Regions from separate parts of the Fictibacillus marinisediminis genome, predicted to be linked through region 1. Evidence: riboswitches for the same ligand, from Rfam matches in the RefSeq annotation. Region 1 holds a riboswitch; the other holds the start of a gene.
What was found. A riboswitch is a leader RNA that binds a small molecule or an ion and turns the genes downstream of it on or off. The one in region 1 is predicted to bind cobalamin.

Region 1 (7,790 bases):
ACCAGAGCCGCAGCAGCTGTCATATTTTTGAGAGATTGAATGGTTTCTGATATGTTTCTTGTTTTCAGTCCGCAATCAGGATTTACCCACATCTGGTCTTCGTGCAATACTTCGAGTGTTTTTTCAATCATCACCCTCATCTCTTCAATTTCAGGTATTCGAGGGCTGTGAATATCATAAACCCCAAGACCGATTCCTTTTTCGTATGACTGCCAAGTAAAGGCAGAAACCAGCTCACCATGGCTTCTGGATGTTTCAAGAGAAATCACATCGGCATCCAGCTTGCTGATAACGCCAAGAAACTCGTTAAAATCGCAATAGCACATATGGGTGTGGATCTGCGTGGTTTCCTTTACAGCGCAGGTGGTCAGCAAAAAGCAGTTAACAGACCAGTCAATATAATGCTGCCACTTGCTTTTCTTCAGCGGCAGACCCTCTCTTAATGCGGGTTCATCTACTTGGATCATGGTAATGCCGGCAGATTCCAGTGCAAGCACTTCTTTTTGCAGGGCATTTGCTATTTGATAGCAGACATTCTCTCTTGAAATATCATCCCGGACAAAGGACCAGTTTAAGATGGTCACCGGCCCGGTCAGCATTCCTTTTACCGGTTTATCTGTCAGAGACTGTGCATACACACTTTCGTTTACGGTCATTGGTTCACTGAAATCGACATCACCGTAGATGACAGGCGGTTTAACGCAGCGAGATCCATAGGACTGAACCCATCCATTCTCTAAGAAAGCAAACCCGTTAAGTTTTTGTCCGAAAAATTCCACCATGTCTGTTCGTTCAAACTCACCATGAACAAGAACATCTAAGCCAATATCTTCCTGGATTTTAATCCACTTTTCAATTTGGTTTTTAACGAATTGATCATACTGTGCTTTCGTCCATTCCCCTCGCTTATGTTTCCCCCTGGCCTGCTTTACTTCCGCTGTCTGCGGAAAGCTTCCAATGGTTGTCGTAGGGAGGAGAGGGAGATTCCAAACTTCCTGCTGTTTTTGTTTTCTGTTCATGTATGGCTGATTTCGCTTGAGGTCTTTGCCTTGAGCTTTTTCAACCTCCCATAAAACCTCTGTCCGGTTTCTTGCCGGAGAGCTGTTCAGCAAGTAAAGAGCATCATCATACTTCTTTATTGCTTCTTGTTGCGAAGGTGAAGAAAGCAATCGCAGTTCTTCCAGTTTTTCGTCAGCAAAGGCAAGACTGTTGTATAGTTCTTGCGGAAGGGAATGCTCGTGTTTGGCTGAAACAGGAACATGAAGCAAGCTGCAGGAAGGCTGTATCCATATCCGTTCGGATGCAGCCAGTTCTTCAAGCTGGAGTATAAGCTCTTGCTTTTGGCTCAAATTGGCACGCCATATATTTCTGCCGTCAAGTATGCCTGCACCCAGCACTTTATCCTCTGGGAACCCATGCATACGCATCTCATCCAGTGTTTTTTCGCCATGGACAAAATCCAGTCCGATCCCCTGGACAGGAAACTGAATGATTTCTTTGTAATGCTCTGCGCTCTCAAAGTACGTCTGCAGCATAATATTAAGACCGGAACTGGCTTTATGAAACTGTTCATAGATTTTCTTGGATGCTGTTAGTTCTTCTTCGGATAGGGAAGTAACGAAAATGGGCTCGTCGATTTGAATCCATTGGGCGCCCGCCTGTTCCAGTTCCTGAAGAATTCGGCAGTATAACGGGACAAGCTGAGAAAGCAGTGTGTCTTCCTGTTCGGGAAGGTATCCTTTTGCGCATTTAATAAAAGTAACAGGCCCGACAATGACCGGTTTTCCTTCAATCCCAAGCTTCTCCTTTGCTTCCTTGTAAGCGGTAAGGGGCTTGTTTTCCACTAACCTCGGCGTACGGTCTTCCCATTCCGGCACGATGTAATGGTAGTTTGTGTTAAACCATTTGGTCATTTCACATGCGACCGCTTCTTGTTTCCCTCTCGCCATGCCAAAGTAAAGGGAGATGGGATTTTTCGCTGCTTCAAATCTTTTTGGCACTAGCCCGAACATCACTGCCATATCGAGCATGTGATCATAAAGTGTAAAATCATTGACTGGAATAATATCTATGCCCATGTCTTTTTGTTTTTGCAGATTTGCAAGCCTGATCTGTTCCATCTGCTGCAGAAAACTGGCTTCCGTCAGTTCTCTTTTCCAAAATGCTTCCAGTGCTCTTTTCCACTCCCGATTGCTGCCGATACGGGGGTATCCCAAGTTGCTCGTTTTCATGTGTCATCTCTCCATTCTTTTAGATACTAAATATGCTAATGACAAAAAAAGCATTCCCAACGCCAGTGACAGAACGTTAGAAATGCCTAAAAAAGGGTAGAGAAAACCCCATTGTATGCAAGAATCTAACACCTCCCTATCTCCCGTAGGTTAAAACAGTGTTGTTGAAACAAGGCAGGTCTCCTGACTCAAGGGTTCTATACCGAGCTGCATTCCTTCCCAGCCTGCCGGCCAGTGGTCATTATGAGCTCGTTTCCTTTTACAGTGGCGGGACCGTGCCGGATTTTCACCGGGCTTCCCTTTTCATCCTTTGCGTTTGGGCAATGGAACCTTGTCTCCACTATTATGTAATTTGATTTTGAAAATTTAGACAAGCCTATCATATCTAAAATAGGAAGTCAACGCATCAAAAGCAGAGAGAAGACGTGGAAATACTTTACTTCCAGCTATCTATATCGGTAATTGTTGTTTATAATAAAAGGTGGATAACTATGAAAATAACAAAGGCAGGATGATAAAATGATAGGGAGAAACAGATTTGGAATCCGCGCTAAAATTTTTGCCGGATATCTAGTGATTATTCTTTGTCTGATCGTTTCAATATTAGCAGTAAATAATCAGATTGCCTCTATGCAAAAAGAGCGGAATTTTATTATTAACCATGACATAGAAGTTCATTCGCTGACCAACGAGATTGAAAAGCAGGTTCTCGATATGGAAAACGGGCAGCGCGGCTTTATTATTACCGGGGATGAGAGCCATCTTAAATCCTTTAATCTGGCAGTGACCAGTTGGGAAAACGATTATAAAAAGCTCTATGGGCTGATTGCCGATAATCCAACACAGCAAAATAGGCTCGAGGAAATTAATAAATCCATTCACAATTGGCTTCAGACAACAGGAAATCCGTCCATTCAGCTGAAGAAGGAAAACAAGGAGGGAGAAGTTCTCTCTCTTATTAAAAAAGATGTAGGCAGTCAAAGTGTGGAACAGATCCGCAGCCAGTTTGACACGTTCAGAACCACTGAAAAAGGCTTGACGAAAGAACGGGCGGACAGGCTTGACGAGCAGAACAAATTCCTGAAAACAGGGCTCTTTTCTTTATTGGTTATTGTTGTGGCTGTTTCATCACTTATTGCGTCTTTTGTTTCAGGCTCGATCATTAATACCATTAAGGCTGTTGTAAGTTCCATTACGGCTATGTCATCTAACGGTGACGTTACCCAGCGCATACATGTAAAAACGAAAGATGAAATCAAAGACCTGGCTGAAGCGACCAATGAACTGCTTGATAAAGTCGAGCAGAGGGAATGGCTGCAGTCCAGCACGAATCAGGTAGTCGAAAGATATCAGGGAACATCTACGATTAAAGTGCTGGGAGAGAAATTTGTTACAGGTGTTGCCCACTTAACGCAGGCTTCCATGGGTGCTCTCTATATCCGGGAAGGAAGCGGAGAACAATCCCGATACGTAAAAAAAGGTTCGTTTTCAGAGCCGATCGGAGAAGCAGGGCGAGAGGCGTTTAAACAGGGGGAAGGCCTTATCGGGCAATGTGTGTCTGAGAAACGCATCCTTGTGGTGGACAGGCTGCCGGCAGATTATCAAGTCATTGGCACAGGGCTTGGAGAAGTTCGTCCTAAGAGCTTGCTGATCGCCCCTGTTCTGAATGAGCAGGAAGTGATCGCAGTTTTGGAACTTGCTTCACTTGACACATTTACAGAACAGCACATTGAGCTGATCGAAAACGCAACAAAAACTTTTGGCCTGACCATCGACAGTGTGATTGGCAGAATGGAAATTGTCCGCCTGCTGAAAGAATCTCAGGCGATGACAGAAGAACTTCAAGCACAATCCGAAGAGCTTCAGACACAATCCGAAGAACTGCAGATGCAATCTGAAGAACTGCGCATGATTAATGAGCAGCTTGAACAGCGTTCCATTGAAGCAGAAGGAAAATCGGCAGAACTTCAGAACGCAAAAGTACAGCTTGAAGAAAAAGCCAAGGAGCTGACATTAAGCTCCAGGTACAAGTCTGAATTTCTTGCCAATATGTCACATGAGCTGAGAACACCGCTTAACAGTATCCTGATCCTTTCTGAGATGCTTGCTGAGAATTCTTCGAATAGCCTTTCTTCTGAAGATGAGGAGTTTGCGAGGGTGATTCACTCCTCTGGACAAGACCTGCTTAACCTGATTAACGATATTCTGGATCTTTCAAAAGTCGAAGCTGGTAAACTTGAAATGCATTTCAGCGAGATGAACATGAGTGAGCTTCCTGGGCAGTTTGAGCGGAATTTCGGACACATCGCCGATCAAAAGAACCTTGAGTTTGAAATCATAAAAGAGAAAGATGTACCAGATATCTTCTATACGGATGAGAAGAGGTTCCAGCAAATTATTAAAAATCTTCTATCCAATGCCTTTAAGTTTACCGAAGAAGGCAAGGTTTCTCTGCATATCGAAAAAGAACCTGTTTTTGACCTTCAGAACGGTGCAGACCACTTGCTTAAAATTACGGTTAAAGATACGGGAATCGGAATATCCAAGAACAAACATGATTTAATTTTTGAAGCATTCCAGCAGGGAGATGGAGCAACTGTCCGTAAATATGGCGGTACAGGCCTGGGCCTATCCATATCTCTTGAATTTGTAAAACTGCTGGGGGGGCGGCTTGAGCTCGAAAGTGAAGAAGGGAAAGGAAGTACATTTACCTTGTATATTCCGAGCCTCCCTAACGGACTTGCTCCGGTTCAAGAGCTGAATGAAGCAGTGAGCGAGGTTGCTGCTGCCATTTCTCCTGAAGTTCAGGAAGAAAACAAAGTACTTGAGGAACTTAATAAGAACGATCGGCCGGCTGCAGAACAGGCTCCAGCTGATATCAGCTCCTTTAAAGGAAAAACAGTATTGATAGTTGATGATGATCACCGTAATATTTTTGCTTTAAAAACAGCACTGGAAAACGAAAAAATGAAGGTTATTACGGCTTCTAACGGAACAGAATGTCTGGAAATGCTGGAAAGGGAGCAGAACATTGATATGATCCTGATGGATATCATGATGCCGGTTATGGATGGATATGAAACCATGAGAAGGATCCGGGAGAACGAAGAAAACTCCGGTGTCCCTATTATCGCTCTGACTGCAAAAGCGATGAAGAATGACCGTGAGAAATGTTTGGAAGCCGGAGCATCGGATTATATCAGCAAGCCTTTGAGGATTGAACAGCTCTTTTCGGTCATGAGGGTATGGATTACAAACAAGTAAGGACGAACATAGATGATGAATGATCAAATTATTGCAAGTGAAGATGAAATTGAACTTGGATTCGTTGAAAACCTGGAGGCCGATCTCCTTTTAGAAGCGATCTATCGGCATTCCGGTTTTGATTTCAGAAAATATATGAGATCGTCTATTATCCGCCGGATCAAGAACCGAATGCGTATGGAACGAATACCAACGATAACGAGACTGCTCGAGAAAGTTATCCATGAAAAGGGTTTTCTCGAAAAATTGCTCAACGATTTTTCAATCAATGTGACTGAAATGTTCCGTGATCCCGAATTTTTCAAGGCCTTCCGGCAACGTGTGGTCCCTGAGTTAAGGAAACTTCCCGAGATTCGCATATGGCATGCGGGCTGTGCTACGGGTGAAGAAGTCTATTCGATGGCGATATTGCTTGAGGAAGAGGGCTTGGCTGATAAAACCACAATCTATGCTACAGATATGAATGAAAAAGTATTGGAGAAGGCAAAGCAGGGAACATTTTCTCTGCTAAAGATGCAAACCTATACAAAGAACTACATGCAGGCAGGTGGAAAAGAGGCATTTTCAGAGTATTATGCGGCCGATGAGCATTTTGCCTATTTCCATCCTTCCCTTTTACGCAATATTATTTTTGCTCAGCATAATCTCGTCACCGATTCTTCCTTTAATGAGTTTCATGTCATTATTTGCCGTAATGTATTGATTTATTTTACAAGTGAACTTCAAAATCAGGTGCAAGGATTGTTCTATGAGAGTCTATGTCCAAGTGGATTCCTTGGACTCGGCAACAAAGAATCACTTCGCTTTTCCGAAAAGACTCCATACTATACTGAGTTTGATGCAGCTGAAAAAATATATAGAAAACAAGATTAAAAAAGACGGGCGAATTGATCGCCCGTCTTTAGCTTTTTATTGAAATGTTAAATGACAGAAGGAACTTTACTGGCTGTTGCCTGAATCATTAGAATGCACATGTCGTCCTGCTGGTTCACCAGCTCTTCTTCAGGTATGACCATATGAATGGGGGACGTGATCGTTTGGTTCCATTTCTGGGTAGCGATAAACTGCAGTTTATCGAGTAAGAGATTCTCATCCTTGTTCGCTTCAATGACACCGTCGGTAAAAAGAAGAAGCTGGATATCCTTTTCAAAATGGATCGTTGATTTTTCCACTTCCATTTGATCAAAGAAACCTACGGCACAGCTGCCGCGTTCAAGCAGGCATTGCTCAGCGCCATCAATGAGTACAAATCCAGGAGGATGTCCTGCATTCACATATTCTACGGTTTTGCTCTTTGTATCAATGACCAAATAAATGCACGTAAAATAGTAATTATAGAAGTTCTTTTGATTATAAAGCAGCGCCATATAGCGATTCAGCTCTTTAATTACCAGTTCCGGATCTTCAAGCATCTTGATGGCATCTCTCATTACAGAGGAAATGTACATGCATACAAGTGAGGAGGAAATCCCATGCCCCATCATATCCAGCAGGATGACACCATACCGGTGCTCATTAAAGCGATGCCAGTAGTACATGTCACCCGCAAGCTTAAATGAGGGAAGATGGGAGACATTAATCTGGATATTTTCTTGCTGAAGCGGAGGATTTAACAGACTTCGCTGAACCTGCATGGCAAGGTCGAGCTCATCCCTGATCTTCTTTTCCTGCTCGATATGCCAGTCTTTTTCATACTTCAACCTTAGCGCCACCCGTATACGGGCTAGCAGTTCTACTTTATTGATCGGTTTTGTGATATAGTCCATTCCGCCCACATCAAGCGCTTCGGCAAGTTTGTTTGTATCTTCGAGGGCGGTGATGAAAATGATGGGAATATCTTTTAGCCTTTCAATCTCTTGAATACGTCTACAGGCCTCAATTCCGTCGATCTCGGGCATCATGATGTCCAATAGAATCAAGTCTACATCACTTTTTTTCGGCTGGGGGTTCCCCATTTCAAGGTAATCAAACAATTGGCTGGCGGATGAAAGCGAGACCGTATTCTCATAACCGGCCCCTTTTAATATTTTTTCTATAACATATAGATTTACGGAATTATCATCTACCATAAGAATAGACATGTCTTCTTTTCTCCTTCAACATTTTCTATTATTAACAGAATAAACTGTGAATATGTAAAAATATACTATTCTATCATTATACTGAAAATCAGGGAAGAAGGTATAATTAATTCTTTTTATATGTCTTTCAGGGCAGATTAAGTGAGTGAATGGTCTAGGATGGTTACAATAAGAGTGGAGAACAAGATAAGGAGCTGATCATATGGCTGAACAT
Region 2 (7,790 bases), 2.0 Mb from region 1:
ACGTTGTAAAAACACAAACGGAAAAAGGACTTCAAGGTCTTTCCGAAGAACAAGTTAAACGTACTGTTGTTGCCTATGAGCCAGTTTGGGCGATTGGTACGGGAAAAACAGCTTCCTCTGAAGATGCCAACGAAGTCTGCGGATACATTCGCAGTGTGATCGCTGAACAATTCTCACAAGAAGCAGCAGACCAAGTTCGCATTCAATACGGCGGAAGCGTGAAGCCAGGCAACATCAAAGAATTAATGGGCATGTCTGATATCGACGGTGCTCTCGTTGGAGGAGCAAGCCTTGAGCCGCAATCGTTCCTTCAGCTTTTGGAAGGTGTAAACAATGCCTAAGAAACCTGTCGCACTGATTATTCTTGATGGTTTTGCATGCCGCAACGAAGAAAAAGGAAATGCTGTAGCCCATGCGAAAAAACCAAACTTTGACCGATATTGGGAAACATATCCTCACAACCATTTAACGGCATGCGGAGAAGCTGTAGGGCTTCCTCCAGGCCAGATGGGGAACTCTGAAGTCGGACATTTGAATATTGGTGCTGGCCGTATTGTTTACCAAAGCCTTACCCGTGTGAATCTTTCGATCAAGGAAGGGGATTTCTATGAAAACCCAACCTTTATTGAAGCAATGGATGAAGTGAAGAAGAAGGGGACAAACCTTCACATCTTCGGACTTCTTTCTGACGGCGGGATTCACAGCCACATCGACCATATCTTTGCATTGCTTGAAACGGCTAAAAAGCAAGGAGTAGAAAATGTTTACCTGCATGGCTTCTTGGACGGCAGGGACGTTCCTCCGCAATCGGCAAAAGGCTATATCGAGCAAACATTGAAAAAGATGGACGAGCTGGGCTTAGGCCAAATCGCGACATTATCCGGACGCTATTACTCTATGGACCGTGACAAACGCTGGGATCGTGTGGAGAAATCCTACCGTGCCATGGTTTATGGTGAAGGTCCGGATTACACTGATCCGATCGAAGTGGTGGAAGACTCTTACAAAAATGAAATCTATGATGAATTCGTGCTTCCTTCTGTACTGAAGAAAGAAGACGGTTCTCCGGTTGCTACTATCCAGGACGGAGATGCCATCATTTTCTGCAACTTCCGTCCGGACCGTGCGATTCAGATTTCACAGGTTTTCACGAATGAAGATTTCCGCGGTTTTGACCGGGGAGATCATTTTCCGAAAGACATTCACTTTGTGTGCTTAACGAACTTCAGTGAAACCGTCAAAGGTGACGTAGCGTTCAAACCTACGAACTTGGACAACACGCTGGGAGAAGTTCTTTCTCAACAAAATTATAAACAGCTGCGTATTGCAGAAACAGAAAAATACCCTCATGTTACCTTCTTCTTCAGCGGCGGACGCGAAGCTGAGTTTGAAGGTGAAACGCGGATTTTGATTGATTCGCCGAAAGTGGCGACCTATGATTTAAAACCTGAAATGAGCGCGTATGAAGTGACGGACGCTCTTGTAAAAGAGATTGAAGCCGAAAACCATGATGCGATCATTTTGAACTTTGCCAATCCGGACATGGTCGGGCATTCAGGCAAGCTGGAACCAACCGTTAAAGCGATTGAAGCAGTAGATGAGTGCCTAGGGAAAGTCGTGGATGCGATCCTTGCAAAAGACGGCTATGCTATCATTACGGCTGACCACGGAAACGCAGACGAAGTGATAACAATGGAAGGCAAACCAATGACTGCTCATACGACTAATCCGGTGCCAGTCATCGTTACGAAAAAGGATATCCAACTTCGCGACGGCGGCAAACTTGCCGACCTCGCACCAACGTTCCTGACCCTTCTCGGCGGCCAACAGCCTAAAGAGATGACAGGCGAAACGTTAATCAAAGGCTAGTTTTTGAAATCAGGAAAAAGCTGATCGACAGAGGGCCCCTGCAGAACAGTCTTGTTCCTCACCATAAAATCTTGTTTGATAAGGAGAGAAAATTTATGTCAGCAATTATTGAAGTATATGCTCGTGAAGTATTGGACTCCCGCGGGAATCCAACAGTAGAAGTAGAAGTTTACACAGAGTCCGGTGCATTCGGCCGTGCGATCGTGCCTAGCGGTGCATCCACTGGTGAATACGAAGCAGTTGAGCTTCGTGACGGCGACAAAGGCCGCTACCTTGGAAAAGGTGTACAAACTGCTGTTGAAAACGTAAACACACTTATCGCTCCAGAATTGATCGGATATGATGTTTTGGATCAAGTCGGCATCGACAAAACGTTGATCGATCTTGACGGAACAGAAAACAAAGGGAAATTCGGAGCAAACGCTATTCTTGGTGTTTCCATGGCTGTAGCACGTGCTGCTGCTGATCTTCTTGGTCTTCCTTTGTACATGTACCTTGGAGGATTCAACGCAAAAACTCTTCCAGTTCCAATGATGAATATCCTAAACGGCGGAGAGCATGCCGATAACAACGTTGACATTCAGGAATTCATGGTTATGCCAGTCGGCGCACCAACATTCTCTGAAGCACTTCGTATGGGAGCTGAAATCTTCCACAGCCTTAAATCTGTGTTAAAAGAAAAAGGATTAAACACAGCTGTAGGTGACGAAGGCGGATTCGCACCAAACCTTTCTTCTAACGAAGAAGCGCTTCAAACAATCATGGAAGCGATCGAAAAAGCTGGATATAAACCAGGTGAAGAAGTTCGTCTTGCAATGGACGTTGCCTCTTCCGAGCTCTTCAACAAAGAAGATGGAAAATACCATCTTTCTGGTGAAGGTGTTGTTAAAACATCTGAAGAAATGGTTGCTTTCTACGAAGATCTTGTTTCTAAATACCCAATCATCTCCATTGAAGATGGCTTGGATGAAAACGACTGGGAAGGCCACAAGCTATTGACTGACCGTCTTGGCGACAAAATTCAGCTTGTAGGAGACGACCTTTTCGTAACGAACACAAACAAACTTGCTCAAGGTATTGAGCAAGGTGTGGGTAACTCCATCCTTATCAAAGTTAACCAAATCGGTACGCTGACTGAAACATTCGACGCGATCGAAATGGCTAAACGCGCAGGCTATACTGCAGTAATCTCTCACCGTTCTGGTGAAAGTGAAGACAGCACAATCGCTGACATCGCTGTAGCGACTAACGCTGGACAAATCAAAACAGGTGCTCCATCCCGTACTGACCGTGTAGCGAAGTACAACCAATTGCTTCGTATCGAAGACGAATTGGCAAGCATCAGCCGCTACCCTGGATTGAGCGCATTCTACAACCTTCAAAAATAAGCTATTTTACGTAAACCGCTTGAGACCTGATCAGTCTCAAGCGTTTTTTTTGTGAGGAGGACTCTGCTGATTTCGTGATTGGCGCGTATTTTAGGGAGATCCGCATGTATTTCAGGAAGATTGGCATGTATTTTTGAGAGATTGGCATGTAAATCCTCAAGAATGGATCGTATTTACAAAACACAAATTTGATGAGACTGCAGAAGAGGAGAAATAGCGCTTTTTAGCGAAATAAACTGGAAAACATATGAAGGATGTGATTCCTAAATTGTGAATGAACAAAAACTGCCCATATATATTCGGAAATTAGAGGCTTTATTACGAAGACTTCCGATAAATCACCAAAAACGCACAAAAATTGAACAGAGTTATGCCAGACAAATGGCAGGATACAAGGGTGAAAAGGCAATCGCATATTACCTTGAACGACTTCCCAAAAAGGAGTATACAATTTTTCATGGGCTGCGGCTTCTAGAGGGATCCTATTACTTTCAAATGGATTACCTCATCCTATCTTCGTTCTTCTTTTTAATCTTAGAAGTGAAAAACTTATCCGGCATTCTTACCTTTGATACAAACTACCGACAATTAATCCGTGTAAATAATGAAAAAGAAGAAGCTTTTCCTGATCCGCTTTTGCAGGTAGAGCGTCAGCAGAACCAGCTAACATCTTGGTTAGCTGTAAGAAAACTACCTCGCATTCCCATCGAGTCCCTTATAGTCGTAAGCAGTCCTTATACCCTCATTAAAAATCCTCTTACCCCTGATTTATCCCGCAATATCATCCATGGCGCCAACCTTCCATCGGTAATCAGCAGCTTACAAACCCGTTACACAACTCAAATTATGACAAATAAAGAGGTCAATAGAGCCGCAAAGCAATTCAACAAAAACCATATTCCCTTCAATCCTGACATACTATCAAAGTTTCAAATACAGCCCAATGAGCTCTTAACGGGCGTTTATTGTTCAGTTTGTTCTTCTATAGGTATGAAAAAGCTGTATACGAACTGGATTTGCTCTTCGTGTGATCATTCCTCCAAGATCGCTCATCTCCATTCATTAGATGACTATAAGCTTCTAGTTAGCTCTACAATTACAAATCGAGACCTCAGGGGATTTTTAGGATTGACTTCTCCCTCTATTTCAGCGAAAATCCTCAAATCTCTAAACCTCCCTCACACGGGAACCTATAAAGACAGGAGATATCATCTTTAAATTTCAGGAGCTGCATATTATGATAAAATAAATCATTTCATACTCGGTACAAACGGGGAGGTTTGGAGCATGCCGAAAATGGAGCTTGAATTTGAAAGACTGAAGATCAGGGAAATTACGGTGAATGATGCCTCTGTTATCGCACAATGGAAAAGCGGTCCTCTCTTTCGGAAAATGTCTACAGGTTCTATGACCATCATTAATGAAGGCAATCAAAGGCAGGATATTGAGAAAAGCTTAAGCCAGATGAACGAATCTTACTTGATGATTATCGAAAAGAGGAGCTCGCAGCCTGTTGGATACGTCCGTTTCAACTGGATGGGAAGCTCGCAGCGTTATGGCTGGCTTCGGTTCGGACTCGGTGCCGAACAAGGAAAAGGATACATGGGGGAAGCACTGGCAGGCATCTTTCAGCACCTGTTTCAGCATGAGACCTACAGGATTGATGCTGAGGTCTACGAATATAACACAAGAAGCCTGAAGCTCCTGAAGTCCCTGGGGTTTCAAAAGGAAGGCGTCAGAAGGCAAGCCTACTTTGACGAAGATCAGTATTTTGATATACATGTTATGGGCCTGCTCAAGAGCGACTGGCTGGAAGTCAGCCCGCAGTCCCGGGCGTCATTGAACATAAATTAAACTTTTCATTTTGCCGGTAAGAGGTATAATGGATATAGCTGAATATGCGGTTAAGGTCCGTTTTGTGTCAAATAAAACGTTAAAAGGGAAGCTGGTTCAAGTCCAGCACGGTCCCGCCACTGTAATCGGGAAATCTTCTTATGTTTCCACTGTTCTGTCAAAGAATGGGAAGGAAAAGAAGATTGTTGATCGAGAGTCAGGAGACCTGCCTTAATTGCCTGTGCGAACCTTCGAGGAAAAGGTGAAGCAATTGTAATCATTTATTGATTAACTGTTGATTCGCTCTCCGAAGGGAGGGCTTTTTTTTGTTTTGCACAATCCCAGCTAAATGATACATACAGGAGCGTGAAGGAATTGAAGAAGTTTACACAAATTGCGATGATGCTGATGCTCGTGATCGCCATCATTGCCGGTTGTTCGGCTGGAAATCAGTCAACTGACAAAAAGGAAACCGGTGCCAATCAGGCAAAGAGTGAATTCCCCGTAACGATTAAAGATGCGGCGGGTGAGAACGTAAAAATTGATAAGAAACCAAAAAAGGTCGTCTCGCTCATACCGAGTAATACAGAGGTCGCATTTGCACTTGGCTTGGATAAGGAAATTGTCGGCGTTTCTGACTTTGACAACTATCCAGAAGCAGCTGTGAAAAAGACTAAAATCGGCGGATTGGATTTTAACGTGGAAAAGATTGTTGGCTTGAAGCCTGATCTCGTTCTTGCTCATGCCTCCAGTGCGCATACTTCCAAGCAGGGAATTGATCAGCTTAAGAATGCCGGGATCAAAGTAATTGTGATCAATGATGCGCAGAACTTTACGGATACATACAAGTCCATCGACATGATCGCTAAAGCGACGGGCACTCAAAAACAAGGTGACAAGATTGTAAAATCCATGAAGGATGATCTGTCAGCGATCAAGGAAAAAGCAAAACACGTAAAGAAAGAAAAAAAAGTTTGGGTTGAGGTTGCTCCAGCTCCGGAGATTTTTACTGCCGGCAAGGGTACATTCATTGATGAGATGCTGAACGCCATTCATGCCAAAAATGCCGCTGGGGAATTGAAGGGATGGGCAAAGGTATCTGAAGAGCAGCCTGTCAAATACAAACCGGACGCGATCGTCACAACGTACGGCTATTACTCCAAAAAGCCGGTGGAACAGATTATGGCCCGTAAAGCCTGGAAGGACGTTCCTGCGGTAAAAAACAAAGAAATTTATGATGTGCACTCTGATAAGGTGACACGTCCGGGACCGCGATTGATTGAAGGAGTGGAGGAGCTTGCAAAAGCCATCTATCCGGAAGTATACAAAAAGTAAAATTATCATTTCATATACAGCAGTGCTTCTGCTGTTGGGCTTAGCTGTTGCCTTGGGGATATCGGTAGGTTCTATACCTATCCCCCTTTTTCATGTAGTGCAGATTTTAGGAGCGAAGCTTTTCCACTATCCCGTACCAGCATCCATTGATTCTTCGATCGTTAATATCGTCATGGAAATCCGCTTTCCACGAGTCGTGCTCGCTATGCTTGTCGGCTGCTCTTTGGCGCTGGCGGGAACGGCATTTCAGGGGCTGCTGAAAAATCCTCTGGCCGATCCTTATACGCTGGGTGTTTCATCCGGTTCTGCTTTGGGCGCTGTGGCTGTGCTGTTCTTTGGCATTCAGCTGCCTATACTGGGGAGTTTTACACTTCCGGTGGTTAGCATCATTACCGGCTTTCTTACCCTTGTTGGGGTTATCTATTTTGCTCGCCTTGTGCAGCGCAGCCTGTCTGTTGAGACGATTATTTTGGCAGGGATTTTAAGCAGCTCGTTTATAGGTGCTGTAACGTCTCTTTTAATCGCTCTGACTGGTGATGAATTAAGACAGATTATCGGCTGGCTGCTCGGCAGCGTATCCATGAGAGGATGGCCGTATGTTCAGCTCATCGCTCCGTTTTTGGCCGCAGGGCTTTTGATTCTTCTGGCAAGTGCTCGTGAATTAAATGCGCTTTCCTTTGGCCAGCAGGATGCAAAAACCATTGGTGTTGACGTGAAAAAACATACGTCACTCGTACTGTTCGGGGCCTCGCTTCTGACGGGATCTGCAGTAGCGGTGTCAGGCACCATCGGGTTTGTCGGCCTTGTCATCCCTCACATGGCCCGCATGATATGGGGAGTAGATCATCGCCATCTGCTGCCGCTGTCCACGCTTCTGGGCGGGGTGTTTCTCGTTCTGGTTGATCTCATCGCCCGAACGATCATCGCGCCGACGGAGCTGCCTATCGGTGTCTTGACAGCGATTATCGGAAGTCCGATCTTTGCCTTAATCTTTATTCGCTATCGTCGAAAGAAGGTGACCACATGATCCAGATCCAGCAGCTTACTGGAGGATATGACGGAAAGCCCGTCGTAAAAGATCTTTCTTTTTCCATTGAAAGAGGAAAAATAACCGGCATCATCGGACCAAATGGGAGCGGGAAGACCACTCTCATGAAAATGATGAACGGAATGCTTTCCCCGCAATCCGGTGAGGTTCTTATAAAAGGAAAGCCAATCAGCAGCTACTCTGCAAAAGAATTGGCAAAAATTATTGCCGTTCTTCCTCAGCATGCGGAAAGCTCGTTTGATTTTACCGTCCACGAAGTGGTGGCGCTCGGCCGGTATCCCTTTTACAAAGGATTGCTGAAACAATCAACGCAGAAG

Region 2: linked by a shared signal. The riboswitch ahead of LCY76_RS18345 (ABC transporter substrate-binding protein) and the one ahead of metE (5-methyltetrahydropteroyltriglutamate--homocysteine S-methyltransferase) in region 1 are both predicted to bind cobalamin.

Annotation. Positions count from the first base shown of each region.
Region 1 is NZ_JAIWJX010000002.1:1,403,255-1,411,044, forward strand. It holds gene metE (5-methyltetrahydropteroyltriglutamate--homocysteine S-methyltransferase) at 1-2,231, opposite strand, end outside; cobalamin riboswitch at 2,388-2,580, opposite strand; gene LCY76_RS07700 (CHASE3 domain-containing protein) at 2,751-5,495, shown strand; gene LCY76_RS07705 (CheR family methyltransferase) at 5,511-6,368, shown strand; gene LCY76_RS07710 (SpoIIE family protein phosphatase) at 6,416-7,576, opposite strand; gene LCY76_RS07715 (OsmC family protein) at 7,779-7,790, shown strand, end outside.
Region 2 is NZ_JAIWJX010000002.1:3,435,256-3,443,045, reverse strand. It holds gene tpiA (triose-phosphate isomerase) at 1-341, shown strand, start outside; gene gpmI (2,3-bisphosphoglycerate-independent phosphoglycerate mutase) at 334-1,869, shown strand; gene eno (phosphopyruvate hydratase) at 1,965-3,257, shown strand; gene LCY76_RS18355 (nuclease-related domain-containing protein) at 3,528-4,475, shown strand; gene LCY76_RS18350 (GNAT family N-acetyltransferase) at 4,545-5,111, shown strand; cobalamin riboswitch at 5,148-5,338, shown strand; gene LCY76_RS18345 (ABC transporter substrate-binding protein) at 5,466-6,425, shown strand; gene LCY76_RS18340 (FecCD family ABC transporter permease) at 6,388-7,452, shown strand; gene LCY76_RS18335 (heme ABC transporter ATP-binding protein) at 7,449-7,790, shown strand, end outside.